DNA from 3 places in the Heyndrickxia sp. FSL W8-0496 genome. Region 1 is predicted to be linked to each of the others. Evidence: predicted binding sites of a transcription regulator. Region 1 holds the regulator's gene; each other region holds the start of a gene.
What was found. The regulator CtsR, encoded in region 1, represses protease genes until heat stress. The targets are predictions, from matches to a motif close to ATGGTCAATAAAGGTCAAACA.
Positions count from the first base shown of each region.

Region 2: clpP (ATP-dependent Clp endopeptidase proteolytic subunit ClpP) is a predicted target of CtsR. The motif match lies at 6,030-6,050, and genes of this name have one in related genera.
Region 3: NST63_RS17140 (ATP-dependent Clp protease ATP-binding subunit) is a predicted target of CtsR. The motif match lies at 2,153-2,173, and genes of this name have one in related genera.

Region 1 is NZ_JBBOXX010000001.1:95,478-103,709, reverse strand. It holds gene clpC (ATP-dependent protease ATP-binding subunit ClpC) at 1-2,322, opposite strand, end outside; gene NST63_RS00525 (protein arginine kinase) at 2,335-3,411, opposite strand; gene NST63_RS00520 (UvrB/UvrC motif-containing protein) at 3,408-3,956, opposite strand; gene NST63_RS00515 (CtsR family transcriptional regulator) at 3,973-4,437, opposite strand; rRNA gene rrf (5S ribosomal RNA) at 4,776-4,892, opposite strand; rRNA gene NST63_RS00505 (23S ribosomal RNA) at 4,963-7,905, opposite strand; rRNA gene NST63_RS00500 (16S ribosomal RNA) at 8,092-8,232, opposite strand, start outside.
Region 2 is NZ_JBBOXX010000001.1:1,326,813-1,335,044, forward strand. It holds gene NST63_RS06540 (tetratricopeptide repeat protein) at 1-179, shown strand, start outside; gene trxB (thioredoxin-disulfide reductase) at 330-1,283, shown strand; gene NST63_RS06550 (NUDIX hydrolase) at 1,551-2,009, shown strand; gene rapZ (RNase adapter RapZ) at 2,047-2,925, shown strand; gene NST63_RS06560 (gluconeogenesis factor YvcK family protein) at 2,922-3,914, shown strand; gene whiA (DNA-binding protein WhiA) at 3,973-4,932, shown strand; gene NST63_RS06570 (HPr family phosphocarrier protein) at 4,972-5,226, shown strand; gene clpP (ATP-dependent Clp endopeptidase proteolytic subunit ClpP) at 5,322-5,915, opposite strand; tRNA gene NST63_RS06580 (tRNA-Arg) at 6,171-6,242, opposite strand; gene rpoN (RNA polymerase factor sigma-54) at 6,549-7,892, shown strand; gene NST63_RS06590 (glutaredoxin family protein) at 7,909-8,145, shown strand.
Region 3 is NZ_JBBOXX010000001.1:3,409,793-3,418,024, forward strand. It holds gene NST63_RS17130 (CPBP family intramembrane glutamic endopeptidase) at 276-887, shown strand; gene NST63_RS17135 (YkvI family membrane protein) at 991-2,037, opposite strand; gene NST63_RS17140 (ATP-dependent Clp protease ATP-binding subunit) at 2,331-4,472, shown strand; gene NST63_RS17145 (M3 family oligoendopeptidase) at 4,794-6,494, opposite strand; gene NST63_RS17150 (MarR family winged helix-turn-helix transcriptional regulator) at 6,581-7,012, opposite strand; gene NST63_RS17155 (ATP-binding protein) at 7,214-8,232, shown strand, end outside.

The DNA of each region.
Region 1 (8,232 bases):
TTCTACATTTTTTTGAATTGCTCTCTTTAATGGGCGTGCCCCGTATTCAGGATCATAGCCCTCTTCTGCTATTTTATTTTTAGCCGCTTCTGTTAGCTCAAGTTCAATATGTTTTTCTTTCAATCGCTTCACTAATTGTTCTGATAATAGTGAAACGATATGCTTTAAGTGTTCCTTTTCTAACGCATGGAAAACAATAATTTCATCAATACGGTTTAAAAACTCAGGACGAAACGCGCGTTTTAATTCATCCATTACTTTACTCTTCATGTCTTTATAGTCTTGATTTCCATCTTGAATATTAAATCCGACATATTTATTTCTTTTTAATGATTCTGCACCTACATTCGAAGTCATGATTAGTACTGTATTTCTGAAATCAACGGTACGACCCTTCGAATCAGTTAGTCGCCCATCCTCTAAAACTTGTAATAGGATGTTAAATACATCAGGATGTGCCTTTTCAATCTCATCTAGTAAAATGACTGAATATGGCTTGCGACGAACCTTCTCTGTTAATTGTCCGCCTTCTTCAAATCCTACATAACCTGGAGGTGATCCGACAAGTCTTGATGTAGAATGCTTCTCCATGTATTCCGACATATCAATTCGGATCATTGCATCTTCATCACCAAACATTGATTCAGCTAATGCTCTTGCAAGCTCAGTTTTACCCACGCCAGTTGGTCCTAAAAATATAAACGATCCTATCGGGCGTTTAGGATCTTTTAATCCCGCTCTTGCACGACGAACAGCTTTTGAAACAGCTTTAACAGCCTCTTCCTGTCCAATAACGCGAGAATGTAAAATTTCCTCTAATCTCAATAGCTTTTCCGTTTCTGTTTGCGCCAGCTTTGAAACAGGAATTCCAGTCCAACTTGCAACAACTGTTGCGATATCCTCAACGGTTACTTCACTATTTTCTTGGCCTTGTTTTTCCTTCCAAGTCTTTTTCGTTTCTTCCAATTTTTCACGTAAACGTTGTTCAGAATCCCTTAAAGATGCGGCTTTTTCGAACTCTTGACTTTGAACTGCTGCGTCTTTTTCCTTCCTGATTTCCTCCAATTTGAGTTCAAGCTCTTTTAAATTTGGTGGTGTTGTAAATGATCGTAAACGGACTTTGGAGCCAGCTTCATCAATTAAATCAATAGCTTTATCTGGAAGAAATCGATCAGAAATATAACGATCAGATAGTTTTACAGCTGCCTCAATTGCATCATCTGTAATAGATACACGGTGATGTGCTTCATATCGATCCCTTAATCCTTTTAATATTTGAATAGACTCGTCAGATGAAGGCTCATCTACTTGAATTGGTTGAAATCTTCGTTCTAATGCTGCATCCTTTTCGATATATTTACGATATTCATCCAATGTTGTTGCACCAATGCATTGAAGCTCACCACGTGCCAATGATGGCTTTAATATATTTGAAGCATCGATGGCTCCCTCTGCTCCACCTGCACCAATCAAAGTATGAAGCTCATCGATAAATAAAATAATATTTCCAGCTTGTCGGATTTCGTCCATTACCTTTTTCAAGCGATCCTCAAACTCTCCACGGTACTTTGTCCCAGCAACAACTGTTCCCATATCCAAAGTCATTACGCGTTTATCGCGAAGCGTCTCCGGCACCTCATTATTAACAATTTGCTGTGCCAACCCTTCTGCTATAGCTGTTTTCCCAACTCCAGGTTCTCCAATAAGGACTGGATTGTTCTTTGTTCGTCTGCTTAATACTTCTATTACACGTTGAATTTCTTTGCTTCTTCCGATAACGGGATCTAATGTTTCTTCTCTTGCAATAGCAGTTAAGTCGCGTGCTAGGCTATCAAGAGTAGGAGTGTTAGCACTTGATGTGTTTCCTCCTTGATGGGTTCCCGCTTCATTACTTCCAAGTAATTGAAGAACCTGTTGTCTAGCTTTGTTCAAGCTCACACCTAAATTATTCAGTACTCTAGCCGCGACTCCTTCTCCCTCACGTATAAGACCTAATAAAATGTGCTCTGTACCAACATAGGAATGACCTAGTTTTCGAGCTTCATCCATGGATAATTCAATGACCTTTTTTGCACGTGGTGTATAATGAATATTTTGCCCAGAATCCTGGCCCTTTCCTATTAAGTTTTCCACCTCTACTTGGATTTTTTCGGGACTAAGTCCAAGTCCATATAATGCTTTTGCAGCAATTCCTTCACCCTCTTGAACTAATCCAAGAAGAATATGTTCAGTACCGATATTATTATGCTTTAATCGAATGGCTTCTTCTTGAGATAAAGCTAATACTTTTTGTGCTCTTTCAGTAAATCGTCCAAACATCATATTGATCTCCTCCTAGCCGTTATTCTTCTCTTCAAGTTTTAAACGTTCTCTTATAAGTGTTGCTCTGCGAATATCTCTTTCATAGGGACGTAATGGACCACCAGCATATTGTTGTAAAAACCCTGGTTGTGTAAAGATCATTAATTCATTTAAGATATTTTTAGATACATTTTTGATATAGCCTGTATCAATCCCTAAACGAACATCGGACAAGCATTGTGACGCTTCCTTCGATTCAATTATTCTACTATTGGTCAATACACCATAAGACCTGAAAACTCTATCTTCTAATTGTATGTTAGAGGTTTTAATCAATGCTTCTCTTGCTGACCTTTCTTGTGCAATGATCTGTTGAACAACACTAATTAAATCATCGACAATATCTGTTTCAGATTTACCTAATGTAATTTGATTAGAAATTTGAAAAATATTACCCAATGCCTCGCTGCCTTCTCCATAAATTCCACGAACCACTAATCCTAATTGATTAATAGCAGGAATAATACGATTCATTTGTTGAGTAAGGATAAGTCCAGGCAAGTGAACCATAACTGATGCTCTTAATCCTGTGCCGACATTAGTTGGACAGCTTGTCAAATATCCCAGCTTTTCACTATATGCATAATCAATATGTTCTTCCATTAAATCATCAATTTTATTTGCCTTATCTAAAGCTTCTTTTAGTTGTAAACCAGGAAATAAGCATTGTATCCGTATATGGTCTTCCTCATTAATCATAATACTAACATCCTCTTCACCTGATAAAATCACTGCACCATGTGAAGAATCATCTGCTAAATTCGGGCTAATAAGATGTTTTTCGACTAACACCTTCTTCTGTAGAGCTTGTAGCTGATCCATTTTAAGTAATTCTACTTGATTGCCTTCGAGATGGAAATCAGTATGTAAAACTGATTCTACTTTAGATATAATTTCCCTTGCTTCCTCATTGCTAAACAATGTCGGGAATTTATAGTCCTTAAAGTTTCGAGCTAATCGAATTCTTGAACTTAACACAATATCAGAATCTGGTCCCTCTTTACTCATCCATGAACTTACTGCTTGACTAATGAATTTTTCTAAACTCATGAGGTTTCCCTCCCATCATTCAGAAGTGAACTCTCTAAGGCTCGAACTTGATCTCGAATATCAGCAGCCTTTTCAAATTCTTCATGATTTATTGCTTGCTGTAAATCTAATTTTAACTGTTGGATTTGCCTCTTTATATGAACAGCGCCTCCAATTCTTTTCGGTACTTTACCATGATGTTCGATATTTCCACTATGGAGTCTTTTTATAATCGGATGTAATCGTTCATTAAAGGTTTCATAACAAGTGGAACAACCAAAGCGTCCAATATTAACAAATTGTTTAAATGTCATTTTGCAATTCGGACATTGCAAAATTTCATTTTTTTGAATTGTGCCTTGTTTTGCTTGTTGAAAAACTGGATCAAAATTTAACAATCCTGCAATTATATTGTTAATAGAGAATCCAGGTTCCCCCTCAAACATAAACATCTCACCTTTTTCCTGTGCACATTTCTCACAGTAATGGAATTCGGTTTTTTCTCCATTAATAATTTTGGTAAAATGAAGAGTTGCCGGTCTTTCATTACACTCCTGACAAATCATTTTACTCACCTCTATATTATTTATATTTTAAAGTCATTAGCATGGCCGTTAACATTCTAGCTCTTAATTGGTCCCTTTCTGGAAGGTCCAAATAAAGAACTGAACGGTCCATTACGCTTAACATAATTTTCGCTTCTCTTTTTGAAATAACTTCTTCTTCAACTAAACGAATAATCACATCCTCAGCATTTGATTGTGATATTCTGGACTTTACTAATAGTAATAAATGATCAATTAATTGTGCCTGATCGTGAGGTTTAACCTTAATAATACGAATATATCCTCCACCACCTCTTTTACTTTCAACTACATATCCTCTTTCTATAGTGAATCTGGTATTGATTACGTAGTTAATCTGGGAAGGTACACATTGAAATTTATCGGCAATTTCACTTCTTTTTATTTCTACAATTTCACTACCATTCATTTCCAAAACCTGTTTAAGATAGCTTTCAATAATATCCGATATATTTTTCATCAAGTCCACCTCCTTCTACGACTTGACTTTGACTATATTTGACTTTAATTATACATGATGATATCAGAAAAGCGCAAGCAACTTAGTCAGTGGTGAATAAGTGAAATTTCCACTCTGCCTAACAGAAAAGAAACAGGTTGTGCACCAGTCAATGTATCATTTTAACTAGGTTTACCAAAAATACTAGTCAATTTTTTATCTTATCTTTTTATATATTTCGCAACATGATTATATTCATTAGTTTTACCACATGTGCAGAAAATAAAACCATTTTTTTAACTCGCATTATTAAAAAATGACATAAAAAAACCACAGAATAAATCATTCTGCGGTTTCAAATCGCCTGGCAACGTCCTACTCTTGCAGGGGGAGAGCCCCCAACTACCATCGGCGCTAAGAAGCTTAACTTCCGTGTTCGGGATGGGAACGGGTGTGACCTTCTTGCCATAATTACCAGACTATATTTTGTTAAGGGTTTATTCCCTCAAAACTAGATATATAAAGAAGTGTAATAACCTTAAATCAAATTAGGATAAGTCTTCGATCTATTAGTATTCGTCAGCTCCATGTGTCGCCACACTTCCACCTCGAACCTATCAACCTGATCATCTTTCAGGGATCTTATTTAGATAAACTAAGGGAAATCTCATCTTGAGGGGGGCTTCATGCTTAGATGCTTTCAGCACTTATCCCTTCCGCACATAGCTACCCAGCGATGCCTTTGGCAAGACAACTGGTACACCAGCGGTGCGTCCATCCCGGTCCTCTCGTACTAAGGACAGCTCCTCTCAAATTTCCTACGCCCACGACGGATAGGGACCGAACTGTCTCACGACGTTCTGAACCCAGCTCGCGTACCGCTTTAATGGGCGAACAGCCCAACCCTTGGGACCGACTACAGCCCCAGGATGCGATGAGCCGACATCGAGGTGCCAAACCTCCCCGTCGATGTGGACTCTTGGGGGAGATAAGCCTGTTATCCCCGGGGTAGCTTTTATCCGTTGAGCGATGGCCCTTCCATGCGGAACCACCGGATCACTAAGCCCGACTTTCGTCCCTGCTCGACTTGTAGGTCTCGCAGTCAAGCTCCCTTGTGCCTTTACACTCTGCGAATGATTTCCAACCATTCTGAGGGAACCTTTGGGCGCCTCCGTTACCTTTTAGGAGGCGACCGCCCCAGTCAAACTGCCTGCCTGACACTGTCTCCCACCCCGATTCAGGGGTGCGGGTTAGAATTTCAATACAGCCAGGGTAGTATCCCACCGATGCCTCCACCGAAGCTGGCGCTCCGGCTTCAAAGGCTCCTACCTATCCTGTACAAGCTGTACCAAAATTCAATATCAAGCTGCAGTAAAGCTCCACGGGGTCTTTCCGTCCTGTCGCGGGTAACCTGCATCTTCACAGGTACTATAATTTCACCGAGTCTCTCGTTGAGACAGTGCCCAGATCGTTGCGCCTTTCGTGCGGGTCAGAACTTACCTGACAAGGAATTTCGCTACCTTAGGACCGTTATAGTTACGGCCGCCGTTTACTGGGGCTTCAATTCAAAGCTTCGTCTTGCGACTAACCTCTCCTCTTAACCTTCCAGCACCGGGCAGGCGTCAGCCCCTATACTTCGCCTTACGGCTTCGCAGAGACCTGTGTTTTTGCTAAACAGTCGCCTGGGCCTATTCACTGCGGCTCTCTCGGGCTTGCACCCTAACAGAGCACCCCTTCTCCCGAAGTTACGGGGTCATTTTGCCGAGTTCCTTAACGAGAGTTCTCTCGCTCACCTTAGGATTCTCTCCTCGCCTACCTGTGTCGGTTTGCGGTACGGGCACCTTTCACCTCACTAGAGGATTTTCTAGGCAGTGTGGAATCAGGAACTTCGGTACTAAATTTCCCTCGCCATCACAGCTCAAGGTATCTGGTGACGGGATTTGCCTCGTCACCCCTCTAACTGCTTGGACGCACTATTCCAGCAGTGCGCTTACCCTATCCTCCTGCGTCCCCCCATCGTTCAAACGGTGAAGAGGTGGTACAGGAATATCAACCTGTTGTCCATCGCCTACGCCTTTCGGCCTCGGCTTAGGTCCCGACTAACCCTGAGCGGACGAGCCTTCCTCAGGAAACCTTAGGCATTCGGTGGAAGGGATTCTCACCCTTCTTTCGCTACTCATACCGGCATTCTCACTTCTAAGCGCTCCACCAGTCCTTACGGTCTAGCTTCGCAGCCCTTAGAACGCTCTCCTACCACGGACACCTGACGGTGTCCATCCACAGCTTCGGTGATACGTTTAGCCCCGGTACATTTTCGGCGCAGAGTCACTCGACCAGTGAGCTATTACGCACTCTTTAAATGGTGGCTGCTTCTAAGCCAACATCCTGGTTGTCTAAGCAACTCCACATCCTTTTCCACTTAACGTATACTTTGGGACCTTAGCTGGTGGTCTGGGCTGTTTCCCTCTTGACTACGGATCTTATCACTCGCAGTCTGACTCCTAAGGATAAGTCATTGGCATTCGGAGTTTGTCTGAATTCGGTAACCCGATGAGGGCCCCTAGTCCAAACAGTGCTCTACCTCCAAGACTCTTACCTTAAGGCTAGCCCTAAAGCTATTTCGGAGAGAACCAGCTATCTCCAAGTTCGATTGGAATTTCTCCGCTACCCACACCTCATCCCCGCACTTTTCAACGTGCGTGGGTTCGGGCCTCCAGTAAGTGTTACCTTACCTTCACCCTGGACATGGGTAGATCACCTGGTTTCGGGTCTACGACCTCATACTTAATCGCCCTATTCAGACTCGCTTTCGCTGCGGCTCCGCCTCTTCAGCTTAACCTTGCATGAAATCGTAACTCGCCGGTTCATTCTACAAAAGGCACGCTATCACCCTGCATAAAGCATAGGGCTCTAACTACTTGTAGGCACACGGTTTCAGGTTCTCTTTCACTCCCCTCCCGGGGTGCTTTTCACCTTTCCCTCACGGTACTGGTTCACTATCGGTCACTAGGGAGTATTTAGCCTTGGGAGATGGTCCTCCCTGCTTCCGACGGGATTTCACGTGTCCCGCCGTACTCAGGATCCACTCTGGAGGGAACGAAGTTTCAACTACAGGGTTGTTACCTTCTTTGACGGGCCTTTCCAGACCTCTTCATCTACTCCGTTCCTTTGTAACTCCGTATAGAGTGTCCTACAACCCCAAGAGGCAAGCCTCTTGGTTTGGGCTTCTTCCGTTTCGCTCGCCGCTACTCAGGAAATCGCAATTGCTTTCTCTTCCTCCGGGTACTTAGATGTTTCAGTTCCCCGGGTCTGCCTTCCTTACTCTATGTATTCAAGCAAGGATACTACCCCATTACGGGCAGTGGGTTCCCCCATTCGGAAATCTCCGGATCAAAGCTCGCTTACAGCTCCCCGAAGCATATCGGTGTTAGTCCCGTCCTTCATCGGCTCCTAGTGCCAAGGCATTCACCGTGCGCCCTTACTAACTTAACCTAAAAGGTTATTTAAAACTACTTAATGGATTCATCCATAAAGTGGCGATTCTCGGTTATTACTTGGTTACTTCTTATATTATCTAGTTTTCAAAGAACAAACATATCTATTGAAAGGATTAACCTTTCAAAACTGAACAAAACAGAAGACGTCTGAACCACGTAAGTGGTTTTCCATATTCCTTAGAAAGGAGGTGATCCAGCCGCACCTTCCGATACGGCTACCTTGTTACGACTTCACCCCAATCATCTGTCCCACCTTCGGCGGCTGGCTCCAAAAGGTTACCTCACCGACTTCGGGTGTTACAAACTCTCGTGGTGTGACGGG
Region 2 (8,232 bases), 1.2 Mb from region 1:
AAGGGGTAAAAAGAGGACAAGAGTTTTCTAACCAACAAGCATTTGCTGCTGCAACAGAATATGTTTGGCACCAGTTAAAAAATGAGAAAAAATCACAAGCAGAAATCTCGAATAAATATAAAATATCAACATCTACTTTACAAAAGTATACAAAAGTTATCAGATCTTATTACCAGTAAGCAGATGTATGGACGGAAACGTCATTGTCTTATAGGATATAAGTAGTTAGGGAATGCTATCACCATCTATGTGTATAGGCGTGTAACTTTTATGACTAGGCCATTGCCTACATCTACTAAGTTATTGTCATTGTAAAAGGAGTGTTGATTGTGTCAGAGGAAAAAATTTATGATGTTATAATTGTTGGTGCGGGTCCTGCTGGAATGACCGCAGCTGTTTATACATCTCGTGCTAATTTGTCTACCTTAATGATTGAACGTGGAATTCCAGGCGGACAAATGGCAAATACCGAGGAAGTTGAGAACTATCCAGGATATGACCATATTCTTGGACCAGATCTTTCTAATAAAATGTTCGAGCATGCGAAGAAATTTGGAGCAGAATATGCCTATGGTGATATTAAGGAAATCATTGATGGAGAAGAATACAAAACCATTAATGCTGGTTCAAAGGAATATAAGGCGAGAGCCATTATTATTGCTACAGGTGCTGAGTATAAAAAAGTAGGTGTTCCGGGCGAGAAGGAACTAGGCGGACGTGGAGTTTCTTATTGTGCGGTTTGTGACGGTGCATTCTTTAAAAATAAAGAATTAGTCGTTATTGGTGGAGGAGATTCAGCTGTTGAAGAAGGAGTTTATTTAACTCGCTTTGCAAGCAAAGTTACCATTATTCACCGACGTGATCAGCTTCGAGCTCAAAAAATTCTTCAAGATCGAGCATTTGCAAATGAAAAGGTTGATTTCATTTGGAATCATACTTTGAAAGAAATTCATGAAGAAAATGGGAAAGTAAGCTCTGTTACATTAATTTCTACTGAAAACGGAGAAGAACAAGAATTTAAAACAGATGGTGTGTTTATTTACATTGGAATGGTTCCACTAACGAAACCATTTGCAAGCTTAGGAATTACAAATGAAGCAGGCTATATTGTAACGGATGAAAATATGGTGACAAAAATCCCTGGAATTTTTGCTGCTGGGGATGTTAGGGAAAAAACATTACGACAAATTGTTACTGCAACAGGTGATGGCAGTATCGCAGCACAGAATGCACAGGTTTATGTAGAAGAATTAAAAGAAAAGCTTCATGTGAAAAATAACTAAAAAGTCATATTTCTGTAATGCCGTTGAAATAATCATGGGTTAAGATATAGATAGTTGAAATTGACCCCCTTTTTTTAATAATACCCCTTTTAGCACAGGTGATGCCTGTGCTTTTTTTTGCACAGGAAACGCTTTTAAACATTGGTATGATGTAGCATATTCATCATGGGTCTTTCATTGTTAGCCATCGGGAAAGATAGTATAATATAATGAGTAGATATATGGATAAATGACTACATATTTATGATGAGTAACGAGGTGATTAATTTGCAACGTGTAACGAATTGCTTATATATAAAGAACAATAAAATTTTGCTTCTGCAAAAACCTCGTCGAAATTGGTGGGTTGCTCCAGGAGGCAAGATGGAACAAGGAGAAACCATTCGTGAATCAGTTATTCGGGAGTTTCGAGAAGAAACAGGAATTTATATAAAACAGCCCTCACTAAAAGGGATTTTTACAATTAATATAAAAGAAGGAAACGACATTATCTCGGAATGGATGATGTTCTCATTTAAAGCAACAGATGGTGATGGAACTCCTTTAGAGCAGTCTGAAGAAGGAATTCTGGAGTGGCACTCCATTGATGAAATCAATCAATTATCAATGGCAGAAGGTGATCACCATATTTTAGATTACTTAATCCATGGAAATGGAATAATTTATGGTAATTTTACTTACACTTCAGAGTTTGAATTACTATCTTATCGATTAGATCCTAGTTAATTATTTTTATTACCATTTGATATAGGGGGAGAAATTTATGAGCAGTGTTCAATTAGTGATCATAACCGGGATGTCTGGCGCTGGAAAGACAGTAGCTATTCAAAGCTTTGAAGATCTTGGCTTTTTTTGTGTTGATAACTTGCCACCGACACTGCTACCAAAGTTTTTGGAACTGATGAAGGATGCGAATAATCAAATGAATAAGGTTGCGCTTGTAATGGATTTACGCGGGCGTGAATTTTTTGATCATTTATTTAAAGCATTAGATGATTTAGCTGAAACTTCTTGGGTTTCTCCACGTATACTCTTTTTAGATGCAGATGATTCTGTATTGGTTAGAAGATATAAAGAAACAAGACGGCTACATCCCTTATCTCAGACTGGCTTGCCTTTAGAAGGTATTAAACAGGAACGGATGTTGTTAGAGGAGCTTAAGGGTCGAGCACAAATTATCTTTAATACTTCAGGGATTAAACCTAAGGAGTTGCGGGAAAAAATTCTAACAGAGTTTTCCATTAACAAACAATCGACATTTACTGTTAATGTCATGTCATTTGGATTTAAGCATGGTCTTCCAATTGATGCGGATCTAGTATTTGATGTCCGCTTCTTACCAAATCCATATTATATAGAAAACATGCGTCCAAAAACAGGATTAGATAAAGATGTATATGACTATGTTTTAAAATGGAATGAAACGAGTAAGTTTTTAGAAAAAGTGATTGATTTACTTACATTTATGCTCCCACATTATAAACGTGAGGGAAAAAGCCAGTTAGTTATTGCGATTGGGTGCACTGGTGGTCAACATCGTTCCGTAGCATTGACTGAGTATATAGCCCATCATTTTGAAAATGATTATCAGACGCGGATTACGCATCGGGATATAAAGAAAAGGAAGGAAACAACATCATGAGAATGGATGGAAAGCAACCGCGGATTGTTGTAATCGGCGGTGGGACTGGATTATCTGTTTTATTAAGAGGTATGAAAAAATATCCAGTCGATATAACAGCGATTGTGACAGTAGCAGATGATGGGGGGAGCTCTGGACGAATTAGGGATGAAATGGATATCCCTTCTCCAGGTGATATACGAAATGTCCTCGCTGCTCTTTCAGATGTAGAACCATTAGTTGAACAAATGTTTCAGCATCGTTTTAAAACATCTAATGAACTTTCCGGGCATTCATTAGGAAATTTAATTATAGCCGCTTTGACATCTATTACTGGGGATTTTGTCCATGCTATCCAAGAGATGAGCAAAGTACTAAATGTTCATGGTAAAGTTCTGCCTGCTGCAAATCAAAGTGTGATCCTTCATGCAGAGATGGAAGATGGAACAGTTATTACTGGTGAATCACAGATTCCTTTTTCAGGAAAAAGAATAAAACGCGTGTTTTTGACACCTGATGTGATTCATCCATTATCAGAAACGGTTCGTGCAATACGAAATGCCGATCTTATTATCATTGGACCAGGTAGCTTATATACTAGTATTTTACCGAATTTGCTTGTTCCAAAGCTTGGAGAAGAGGTTTGCCGTGCAAAAGCAAAAAAGGTATACATTTGCAATCTAATGACACAAGCAGGTGAAACACTTGACTTTACTGCCAGCGATCATATACAAGCCATTTATGATCATATGGGGTGTTCATTTATTGACACTGTACTTGTGAATAACGAAGAGGTACCTCCAGAAATACAGGAGAAATATAAAGAGGAGCTTGCTAAACCAGTTGTTTTTGATGTAGATCGTCTTGAAGCAATGGGATTAGAAGTTCTCTATGATCGAATTATAACTTACCAAAATGGCTATATACGCCATGATACTGAAAAGGTTGCTAAAATTATATATTCCTTGATTGACGATCAATTAAAAGAAAAAATAAAGAGTGGAAGCTGAATGTTAATGCTTCCCCCTCCACAACATTCAGTCGAGGGTCAACTGGAGGTATAAAAATATGTCATTTGCTTCGGAAACAAAAAAAGAATTAACAAATTTACAAGTAAAAGATTGCTGTGTTCGCTCAGAGCTGTCAGCATTGATTCGTATGAACGGATCATTATCTTTTTCCAATCGAATTTTGGTCGTGAATGTTCAGACGGAAAATGCAGCAATTGCTCGAAGGATTTATACTCTAATAAAGCGCATATATGATACTCCTGTTGAATTATTAGTTAGAAAAAAAATGCGTTTAAAGAAAAACAATGTTTATATTGTCCGGATGAAAGCGAAAGCTAAGGAAATTCTAGAGGATTTAGAAATATTAGGTGAAGGTTTTACTTTTATCCATAATATTTCACCCGCTTTAATTAAGAAAAAATGTTGTAAACGTTCCTATTTACGTGGTGCATTCCTTGCTGGAGGCTCCGTAAACAATCCTGAAACCTCCTCTTATCATCTAGAGATATTTTCATTGTATAAGGAACATAATGATTCTTTATGTGAATTAATGAACTTTTTCAATCTTAATAGTAAAACATTAGAACGAAAAAAGGGATTTATTACTTATTTAAAGGAAGCTGAAAAAATAACAGAGTTCTTAAATGTCATTGGTGCTCATAATTCATTACTTCGCTTCGAAGATGTTAGGATCGTACGGGATATGAGAAATTCGGTCAATCGACTAGTGAACTGTGAAACGGCCAATTTGAATAAAACAATTGGAGCTGCTCTCCGCCAGGTTGAAAATATTCGATTCATCGATGAAACAGTGGGTCTTCAAATATTACCAGATAAGCTTCGCGAAATTGCTGAATTACGTGTTGCCTACCAGGATGTTACACTGAAGGAATTGGGCGAAATGGTCTCATCAGGGAATATTAGTAAGTCCGGTATCAATCATCGATTAAGAAAAATTGACGAAATCGCTGACAAGCTCAGAGCAGGGGAACTAGATAGAAATTCTATTTCAAAATAAATTAGGGTAAATAAAAAATAAATGAAGGGAGAAGAAAGAATGGTTGAGAAACAAGTAGAAATAAAACTGAAAACAGGCCTACAAGCTCGTCCAGCAGCCTTGTTCGTTCAGGAGGCAAATCGTTATTCTTCGGAAATTTTCTTAGAGAAGGATGGCAAGAAGGTAAATGCCAAAAGTATTATGGGGTTAATGAGTTTAGCAGCAGGTGTAGGTTCCGTTATTACATTAAGTGCTAGTGGAAGCGATGAAAAAGAGGCGGTTGAAGGCTTAGCTAAATTTGTTGAGAACGAATAAATCATGTAACTTTCTGGCTACTAAGAGTCTGGAGAACTGTATGTAGAAAAGAACTGCTACCTATTTATAGGTAGCAGTTCTTTCAACTTTTTATCTTATTTTCTTTCGTCAGAACGAGTAATAATGCTATCAATTAACCCATATTCTTTTGCTTTTTCAGCAGTCATAAAGTTATCGCGGTCTGTATCTTTTTCGATTACTTCTAATGGCTGACCTGTACGTTCAGCTAAAATTTTATTTAATTTTTCACGTAAGAACAAAATACGCTTTGCAGCAATTTCAATTTCTGTTGCCTGTCCTTGTGCACCACCAAGCGGTTGGTGAATCATAACTTCACTATTTGGAAGTGCATATCTTTTACCTTTTTCACCTGCAGCTAGTAAGAAAGCACCCATGGAAGCAGCCATACCAGTACAAATTGTTGAAACATCAGATTTAATAAATTGCATCGTATCATAGATTGCCATACCAGCCGTGATACTTCCACCAGGGCTATTAATATAAAGTGAAATATCCTTACCTGGGTTTTCTGCATCTAAAAATAAAAGCTGTGCAACAATTGAATTTGCTACATTATCATCGATAGCACTACCAAGCATGATGATACGATCCTTTAATAATCTTGAATAAATATCATATGCACGTTCTCCACGATTCGTTTGTTCAATAACTGTAGGAATTAAGTTCATACTTGCTCCTCCTTAACATATTCGGTATATACACCGATTGAATTCTCTTTACAAGGCATTTTTTATTTAAAAGCCTAAAGGAAAATTTTCCTTATTTAATGTTATCATACACTGATGGTCAATAAAGGTCAAACAATTCACTTTTAATTTTATAAACTTTTTTACACTCTAAACATATTAACCAAATTAAAAGTTTTTAAACCATTTGAAAATATAAAAAAACCTCTTGTTCTCATCAGAACAAGAGGTTTCTTACGCCCTCGGAGGGAATCGAACCCCCATTTTAAGAACCGGAATCTCACGTGCTATCCGTTGCACCACGAGGGCATGTTTAGAACCGTACGAATTAAAATTATAAATGAGAAACACTGAAAATGCAACACTTTTTTCCAATCCCTTTCTATTAAAAATTCAGTATCTCATCTTAATCTTTTTTCGCAAATTTGGTCCGTCTATAGAGGTTGCATTACTTTACTCAGTGAAATGAAGAGAGTTCGTGGTCTTCAGCCGATAGTTATTAGTTCAAAGAGTCTTAACTAAAGAGATGATAAAGAAGGGATTTTACATTTATTATATACGGAGAATATATTGTAAGGTAAAATAATAAAAAAGGAACAAACGGAGGGGAATTGCTTGAATTTACAATTCGGATTATATCAACAACAATCTTTGAAATTAACAATGACACAAGAATTGAAACAAGCTATCGAACTTCTACAATACTCAACTCAAGAGCTAGTCTCTTTTCTAGAAGAAAAGGCTATCGAAAATCCTTTGATACAATTAGAGCATACAAATGTAAAATATATAGATTTAGGTTCGGATGGATTCAAAAAAAGAAAATCATACAAAAATGAGCGCGACTATAAACAATGGATTGATCAAATCTCTCAGTCATCTATCAATCTACAAGACTATTTATTTATGCAGCTTTCTTTGAAAACGCTAACAAATAGTGAAAAAGCTGTATTATCCTATCTCATTTACAATCTTGACTCAAATGGCTATCTAACTGTTCCAATTGAGGAAGTGGCTAAAAAGAATGATGTAGAGCTGGTAGTTGTGAACCGTTGCTTGGATATACTACATGGTTTAGAACCTGTCGGAGTCGGTGCACGAAATTTACAGGAGTGCTTATTACTACAGGTTAATCAAAAAAAAGATTGCCCAACCCTAGTTAATGACATTCTTACTCAATACTTTTTGGAGTTTGCCGATCGAAAATGGAAACCGCTTTCCAAGCGGCTTGGAGTGGAAATTAATGAGATACAATGGGCTGCTGACTATATCAAAACATTAAATCCACGACCAGGAGCAGCTTATCACTCGGAACAGGCGCAATATATCGTGCCGGATTTAATTGTAACGCTTGAGAATGATACGATCGAATTAGATCTGTTCCAGAAACATCTTCCAAATGTGCAATTTCAAAAAGACTATTATAAAATGATGTCATCCTATAAGGATCAACAAGTGAAACATTTTTTAAAGGAAAAAACACAAGATTATCAATGGATTATGAGAAGCCTTCGACAACGGAAAGAAACACTTTTGAAAGTAGGAATGGCGATTATTCAAAAGCAGTATGATTTCTTTTTAAAGGGACCGGAATATTTAAAACCTTTAACGATGAAAGAGATATCTGAAGAAATTAATGTGCATGAATCAACAGTTAGCCGGGCAGTAAGAGAAAAATTTATTCAAACACCATTTGGGACATATGAATTACGGTACTTTTTCTCAACGAGTATAATGAAATCTAATTCAATTGATGAGGAGGACCAGGCATCTGCTCAACAAGTTAAAATGCGCATATCCCATTTGATAGAACAAGAAAATAAATTAAAACCATTATCTGATCAAGGAATTGCAGATGATTTAAAAAATGAAGGGATCATCATCTCTCGTAGAACAGTAGCAAAGTATCGAGATCAATTAAACATTCCATCCTCTTCAAAAAGAAAGCGATTTGCATAATATAAGGAGAATCGATATGGATCAAGTAATATTTTACACAAGAAATCAATGCCAGCTCTGTAAAGAAGCCATGCAATTATTGACCATCTTACAAAGTGAATTTTCTTTTGAAATAATTGAGAAGAATATTGATGAAAGTGATGAGTTGACCGAGAAGTACGGCTTAATGATTCCAGTCATTGAAATGAATAATGAGATCATTCAATATGGCCAGATTGATTATTTTACCTTACAAAGCTATTTAAAAAAATAAATAAGTCAATTTGGTTGAATTCCTGTTTTTACCCTGCTAAAATAAAAATTGTAGCAAGGGTAAATTTTTTTATATCAGTCGGGACAT
Region 3 (8,232 bases), 3.3 Mb from region 1:
TTTGTGGAATGAAGGAATTTGACGGACTTCACCCCGATTACTAGTTAAAGCTTTACATAAGCAACAACCATGTTTGCAAAAAAGTAACTACATGGAAAGAGCCTTACTTTCATATGACATTTTATTCATTCAAACAATGGACATTACATTTATAGCTTGTTTTTGATAAAATGTGTACATTGAAGTATTCTTATATAGAAAAGAACTATTTAATGGAGATTTATCCAAATCCCATGGTAGTCATGTATTGTTATGTCGAGGGGAGTTTCTAGCATATGAAGCAAAGCGCAACAGATATAAGGCTTATAATAGGTATATTGTTAGCGCATATCTTATTATTTCTTACTTTTAACGACCGTTCAATTTTTTGGTACATATATACAGCCACCTCTTTACTATTAATTAGCTATTCAATCGTCAGTGATAAATCACATGATGAACAATCAAATGGGAAATATTTATTTCTCGGTATATTATCTGGAGTCGTATTGTATCTTGTGTTTTGGATTGGTGATTGGTTATTTTCACTCTTATCCTCTTATCTAGACAAACAAATAGGAAAGACTTATAAACTACTTTCACCCAAATATATATGGCATTATTTTGTGCTTGTATTCGTTTTGGCTCCTGGAGAAGAAATATTCTGGAGAGGCTTTGTCCAAAAAAGACTAATGTACCATATTCAAGGATGGTTACCAGTCCTTATAACAGCAATTTTAAATGCCTCTATTTTCATCTATTCAGAAAACATTATTTTAATCATAGCTGCATTGGTCGGTGGTATTTTTTGGGGTTCACTTTATTTGTGGAGAAAAAACATTCCACTTTTGGTCGTATCTCATGTCATATTTGATTTATTATTAATCATTGTCCTTCCACTCCACTAATATGGGCTGCAGATAAAAAGATTGTCATATACGTATCATTTCACATGTATCCTACTATAATTGTGAAGTAATGACACTTATCTTTTTATCTGACAGCCTCATTTCATGCTTTCGTAAACTTATTTTCTCTTCGCATCCAAAGTAAAAAGATAAAAATTAAGCTAATATTTCCAAATAACGGGTACAATAATGCTAAAAGTGTTCCATAATGCACCTTACTGATTAATGTAACAACAGCAATAATAATCATATAAATCCATAACGATTTAATAGATAAATATTGCTGGATCTGCTGTCCAAGGCCATAAACATTTCCAATTATAGAGGTAAATATTTCTCCATAAATAATAGCAACATAGATATAATAAATACTTCCAAAAGTATTTTGGACAATAATAGCCATTGGAATTTCAAATTCAGCCACATTAGGTAAAGTAATGAGTGTAAAATGACTAGATAATAGGATTAGTGTTAATAAAACTCCGCCTATAATACCACCTATCCGAACTACCTTTTTATCATTCACCTCACTAGCAATTGGTACTAATACAGCTTGAGCGAGGATTAAATTTAATGCAGCATAAGAAAAAGGAGAAAGTAATAATCTCCAACCATCTTCTACTTTAGGAATCATTAACACTGATTCAAAAAAATTTGGAGTTAAGATTGATTTTGACATGACGATAAAATTAAAAATAATCATCATCGGCACAACAAAAGTATTAACAGCAAATACGCCTTTTGTACCAATTAACATGATAAAAATCGTTAAAAAAATCGTAAAATAGATACCAATATTTTTACTTATACCTAAATGTTCTTGAAACACCGCACCTGCTCCAGAAAACATTACCCCGCATACTCCAAGTAACATCATCATCATAAATACATTCATAAACTTTGAAATGGTTCTACCAAATAAATACTCATTAAATTCTTCATATGATTTGGCTCTCAAATCAATGGCTATCAACATCATTTTTGTACCTAATGCGATAAATAGGTAGCCCGCTAATAATATTGAAATAATTCCAATAACCCCATAACGTGTAAAAAACTCTACGATTTCTTTTCCTGTTGCAAATCCCGCTCCAATCACTGTTCCAACATATACAGCAGCCACTTGTAAACCACCAATATATTTCTTCATCTATAATCCCCTCGCAATTAAGTCGCACTACTAAACCATATGTACAAGCATATTCAATTACGACAAGAAAATATTTTTTTGCAATCAACACTTTAAACTCTTATAACTTTTTTATTTAGTCAAAAAAGGTCAAAAAAATATTTACAAATTTTAATAATGGGTGTATGATAATTCCATAAGGTCAAAGATAGTCAAAATCAAATAACCTTATTTTCTTTTTATCTAATTAGTCAAAGATAGTCAAAATCAACTATTATAACAATTGCATTGCTATTTCAAGGAGGAATGCTATTATGAAATGTCAAAATTGTAATGATCGAAATGCTAATGTTCAACTAAGAGTAAATATAAATGGGCAAACTCAGGAGCTACAATTATGTTCCGAATGCTATAAGAAAGAATTTGCGATGAATCATTCACCATTTGGTGGTTTTCCTTCAATGAATGATTTTGAGCATTTATTTAAAGGGTATAGTCAAGGTGGATCATTGTCAGCGAATAATCAGGGGTTTAAACAACAAACTCAAAGTCAGGGCGGCAATGGTCATAATGGCTTTTTAGATCAATTCGGACGCAATTTAACGAGCATAGCAAAAACAGGATTAATTGATCCGGTAATTGGTCGTGAAGAAGAAATCAACCGAGTGATCGAAATATTAAACCGCCGGAATAAAAACAATCCAGTTTTAATTGGTGAACCAGGTGTAGGTAAAACTGCTATAGCAGAAGGACTTGCATTGAAAATTGTTGAAAAGGATGTACCAGCTAAACTAAGAAATAAAGAAGTCTACTTGCTTGACGTTGCCTCATTGGTTGCAAATACAGGAATTCGGGGACAATTTGAAGAAAGAATGAAACAACTCATCACTGAATTACAAAATCGTAAAAATGTTCTTTTATTCATTGATGAAATTCATTTACTAGTTGGTGCAGGTTCTGCAGAAGGTTCCATGGACGCAGGAAATATTTTAAAACCAGCATTAGCAAGAGGTGAACTTCAAGTAATTGGAGCAACGACATTAAAAGAATATCGCCAAATCGAAAAAGATGCAGCTCTAGAAAGACGCTTCCAACCTGTCCAAGTAAATGAACCTACAATTGAACAATCTATTAATATTTTAAATGGATTGAAAGAAAAGTATGAGAAATATCACCAAGTAAGTTACTCAGATGAAGCACTCAAAGCTTGTGTCCTTTTATCTAATCGATATATTCAAGATCGCTACCTACCAGATAAAGCAATCGATCTAATGGATGAAGCTGGCTCAAAATTAAACTTAACATTAGTGACTGGCAATGAGGAGGAACTTAAGCAACGCCTTACAGAAATTGAGCAAGAGAAACAAACTGCATTAGCCAAAGAAGATTATGAAACGGCTGCAACATTGCGTGATGAAGAAGAAAAATTAGAGCAAATGCTGCAAACTGAAAATACACATAGTCAGCCTATAGTCGACATTACTCATATTCAAACAATTATTGAAAAGAAAACTGGTATACCCGTTGGTAAATTGCAAGAAAATGAGCAACAAAAAATGAAAAATATCGAGGAAAACTTAGCCAAAAAAGTAATCGGTCAAGATGAAGCGGTTAAAAAGGTAGCTAAAGCGATCCGTCGCGGACGTGCAGGATTAAAATCAAAGACTCGTCCAATCGGTTCCTTCCTCTTCGTAGGTCCAACTGGGGTCGGTAAAACCGAACTTACAAAAACATTGGCAGAAGAATTATTTGGTACAAAGGATGCATTGATTCGACTCGACATGAGTGAGTATATGGAGAAGCATAGTGTGTCTAAATTAATCGGCTCTCCACCAGGATATGTTGGCCATGAAGAAGCAGGACAATTAACTGAAAAAGTTCGTAGAAATCCATATAGTATCATATTATTAGATGAGATTGAAAAAGCACATCCAGATGTGCAGCATATGTTTCTACAAATATTGGAGGACGGTCGTCTAACAGATAGTCAAGGACGTACAGTCAGCTTCAAGGATACAGTTATTATTATGACTAGTAATGCAGGAATCGGTATTAAAGAAATTCATGTTGGCTTTGACCAAAGCAATGCTATTAAGGAAACAAGTATACTTGATTCACTCGGCAGCTTTTTCAAGCCAGAATTTCTGAATCGATTTGATAATATTATTGAATTTCAGTCATTAGATAAAGTACATCTATTGGAAATCGTTGATTTAATGCTCAAAGAATTGAATGAAACGCTATCTGAGCAACAAATCACACTTGAGGTAACAAATGAAGTAAAAGAAAAACTTGCAGAGTTAGGTTACCATCCAGCATTCGGCGCAAGACCTTTACGCCGAGTAATTCAAGAACAATTAGAGGACCGTATTGCTGACTTTATATTAGATCATGTAGAGCAAAAAGAATTAATCGCAACGATCGTCGATAATCATATTCATGTTGAATCAAAATAATCTCACAAAAAGGAGAAAAGCGTCTATGCTTTTCTCCTTTTTTATAATGGCTCTTTTCTCAAACATTGTTGCTATTTAAATAAAATTATAACTATTAAATATCGACTGATATTCGCTACACGTATCAAATTACTGAGAAAGAGCTGCAAACTCCCTAAGAACCGCTAGAATCCTTTATTGGGAGTAAAAGCCGGCAGTTGGGCTTTTACAAAAGCAACAAACGATACGAAAACAGCCTTTATAATAAATTTTGCTACTTTATACAAATACTCCAAGTCCCTACTTGTTGAAACATTAAACAAGCATAACAAAATTTTTCACTTATAACTTTTTATCGTCTACTTGATCAAGCCATGTTTGGATTGTTCCTATCACGGACTGAACACAACCCTCTTCAAATGGGGAAATAAGGTTCGCTTCTTTTACTAGCTCTGTAAAAGATTTACTTCCACCTTGTTTACATAAATGAATATAGTCTTTCCATGCCTCTTCATGATTTTCTTGTGATTTTTTCCAGAATTGAAACGCACAAATTTGCGCTAGTGTATAGTCAATATAATAAAATGGTGATTCATAAATATGACCTTGTCTTTGCCAAAGTCCACCATTCTCTAAATAATCGAAACCATCATAATCACGATGTGGTAGGTACTTCTCTTCGATTTGTTTCCAAGCTTGCTTTCTTTCAGCAGGGGTAGCTTCAGGATTTTCATACACAAAGTGCTGGAATTCATCAACGGCTACACCATATGGTAAGAAGATTAATGCACTACTCAAATGGGCAAATTTATACTTATCTGTATCCTCTTTGAAGAATAATTCCATCCATGGATAAGTGAAAAATTCCATACTCATTGAATGAATTTCACATGCTTCATGTGTCGGCCAATTGTATTCAGGTATTTCAAAATGACGGCTAGAATAAACTTGGAAGGCATGCCCGGCTTCATGAGTTAACACGTCAATATCCCCAGATGTACCATTAAAGTTTGAAAAAATGTATGGTGCTTTATAGTTTTCAATATAAGTACAATATCCGCCACTTGCTTTCCCTTTCTTTGCTACTAGATCCATAAGATGATTATCATTCATAAATGTGAAGAATTCATCTGTTTCTTTTGATAGCTCAGAATACATTTTCTTCCCATTATCAATAATCCATTCAGGCGAACCTTTAGGTACAGCATTTCCAGATAAAAATTGATAACCTTCATCATAAAATTTTAAAGAATCTACACCAATTCTCTCTTTTTGTCGTTTTCTTAGTTCAGTTGCAAGCGGGACAATATATTCCTTCACTTGTTCACGGAACTTCGCTACCATTTCAGCATTATAATCAATACGTGACATTCTGTAATAGCCTAACTCAACGAAATTCTTAAATCCTAATTTCTTGGCGATTTCAGTACGTACCTTCACTAATTCATCATAAATACGGTCGAATTCTTCCGCGTTTTCAACAAAGAACCCAAATTTCGCTTCAATAGCTCTCTTCCTCATATCTCGGTCCTTAGATTCTGTAAAAGGATCAATTTGAGCAAGTGTCCTCTCTTCCCCTTCAAACATAATTTTTGCAGAGGCTATAAGCTTCGTATATTCAGATGACAGCTTATTTTCCTTTTGAGCCAACGGTATAATTTCAGGAGAGAAGGTTTTTAATTGTCCTTCCGCTAAATCAAAGAGCTGCTTCCCCCATTTTTTTTCTAGTTCATCACGAAAATGAGACGATGTTAATGCCTGATAATATTCCGATCTCAAACCCTCGATATGCGGCATGATTTCATCCATATAATCGTTTTCGTTTTTATAAAACTCATCTTCGGTATCAATCGTATGGCGAATATAACATAGATTAAACATAGTACCTAACTCATTAATAATATTATTGATGTTCTTCATCGCTAAGCTTTGTTCTTCCACATTTTCGGCCAGTTTGAATTTTTCAAGATCTGCTCGGAACGCAACCTCCACTTTCTCTATTTCTGGTCTTGTATATGCATAATCTTCAAACTTTACTGTCATAACACACACCCCACATTCAATATTCAAGCCTTTATTTATTCGCCATAACTCATATAAATTCCTCTAAAAAAATAAAAAAAGTATTTCTAATTTGAAATACTTTTTCCGAGTTTTTTTAAAGTATCTATGACCATTTCTTTTTCTGTATCATTTAATACTGACATGATTTGATGAATCCGCTCTTGGTGTTCTGGAAATATCGATTCCATAAATTGCTTTCCTTTTTCTGTTATATGTGCGAATGTTACCCTTCTATCATCTGGACTTGCTACTCGTTCAATATACTCTTTTTTTTCTAACTTATCGACAACATAAGTGATACTGCCACTAGCAAGAAGAATTTTATCACCTATTTGTTGTAAGGGTTGGTCCCCTTTATGATAGAGTAATTCAAGAACCGCGAATTCTGTCGGATTCAAGCCATTTTGTTGAATAAAGGCATTTGTGAATTCATTTACTGCCCGATACGCCCTTGATAATACAATAAATAATTTCAAAGACTGTTGAATATTATCCATAAGATCATTTCCTTCTACAAAATTATAGTCATTATAGGCAAGAGATGGATTCTTGTCAATACTATCTTATAGAACCTATCAGGGTTTTACCTATCATATAAGAATAAAGTATAATGATATCAGTGAGTCAAATGATTAATATTCTTTTGCAGAGTTTTATTATATGATTAATAAATCACATTTTTAATAGAGGGTCTTTCAATGAAAAATAAACGCAAAAAATTCGCTATCTATCTTAGTATTGTACTTGCTCCAGCGATATTGTTCACCACTCTTTACGGGATATATAGCTATAAAATGAATGATAAAAAATCATATAGACATGCTGAGCGCGATGCATCCATCTATCAGAGGCAGATGGATCAAGTAATTGGAGAAACAATTAAGAGTATCGAAGTATTGGCTATAACCTTTGAATCTAATTTTACCAATACCAATGATGTAAAAACAGCATTAAAAAAGGTCAGTGAAAAAGATCCACGATATGGCGGAATTTACTTCTTGGATAAAAAAGGAAATGTGATTACTGGAACTAATGATTATTTAAAACAATACAGTTTACAAAATAAAAACTATTTGAATACGATGGAATTAACTCATCAAACAGTTGTCTCCGATCAAGTAGAAACACTGTCAAATAATCAAAAAGTCGTTGCTATTGTCACTCCTGTTGTAAAAAATAATGACATTCAAGCTATCATCGTTGCACATATACGTATTGATTATATCGCTAATATAATACAAATGCTTTCACCAAATACATTCGTCCAATTTGAGAGCACAACTGGTATTCCGATATTTTCTACAAATAGTAATTTAGTATTGGACCAAAAAAAAGGGATTGTAAGGACTTCGCTTGAGAAAGTACCTTGGAGAATTGCCATAGTTCCAAACACTCCAAAGATAAATCCAGTTTTTAATCATACTTTTATTTTCTTTCTAATTATCACCACGATTATCCATGGTTTATATCTGTTTTTACATTCTATTACAATTAAACGACAGGCTGCACGGGAACGGATGCAAAATGAAACACAAAAATTAGAGCTAGTTGGGACGCTTGCTGCAAGTACTGCTCATGAAATAAGAAATCCTCTTACTGGGATTAAAGGACTTTTTCAATTATTATCCGAAAAATATAAGGATCCAAAGGATCAATTTTATTTTTCTATTGTGAATAAAGAAATTGATCGGATCAATGAGATTGTAAACGAATTTCT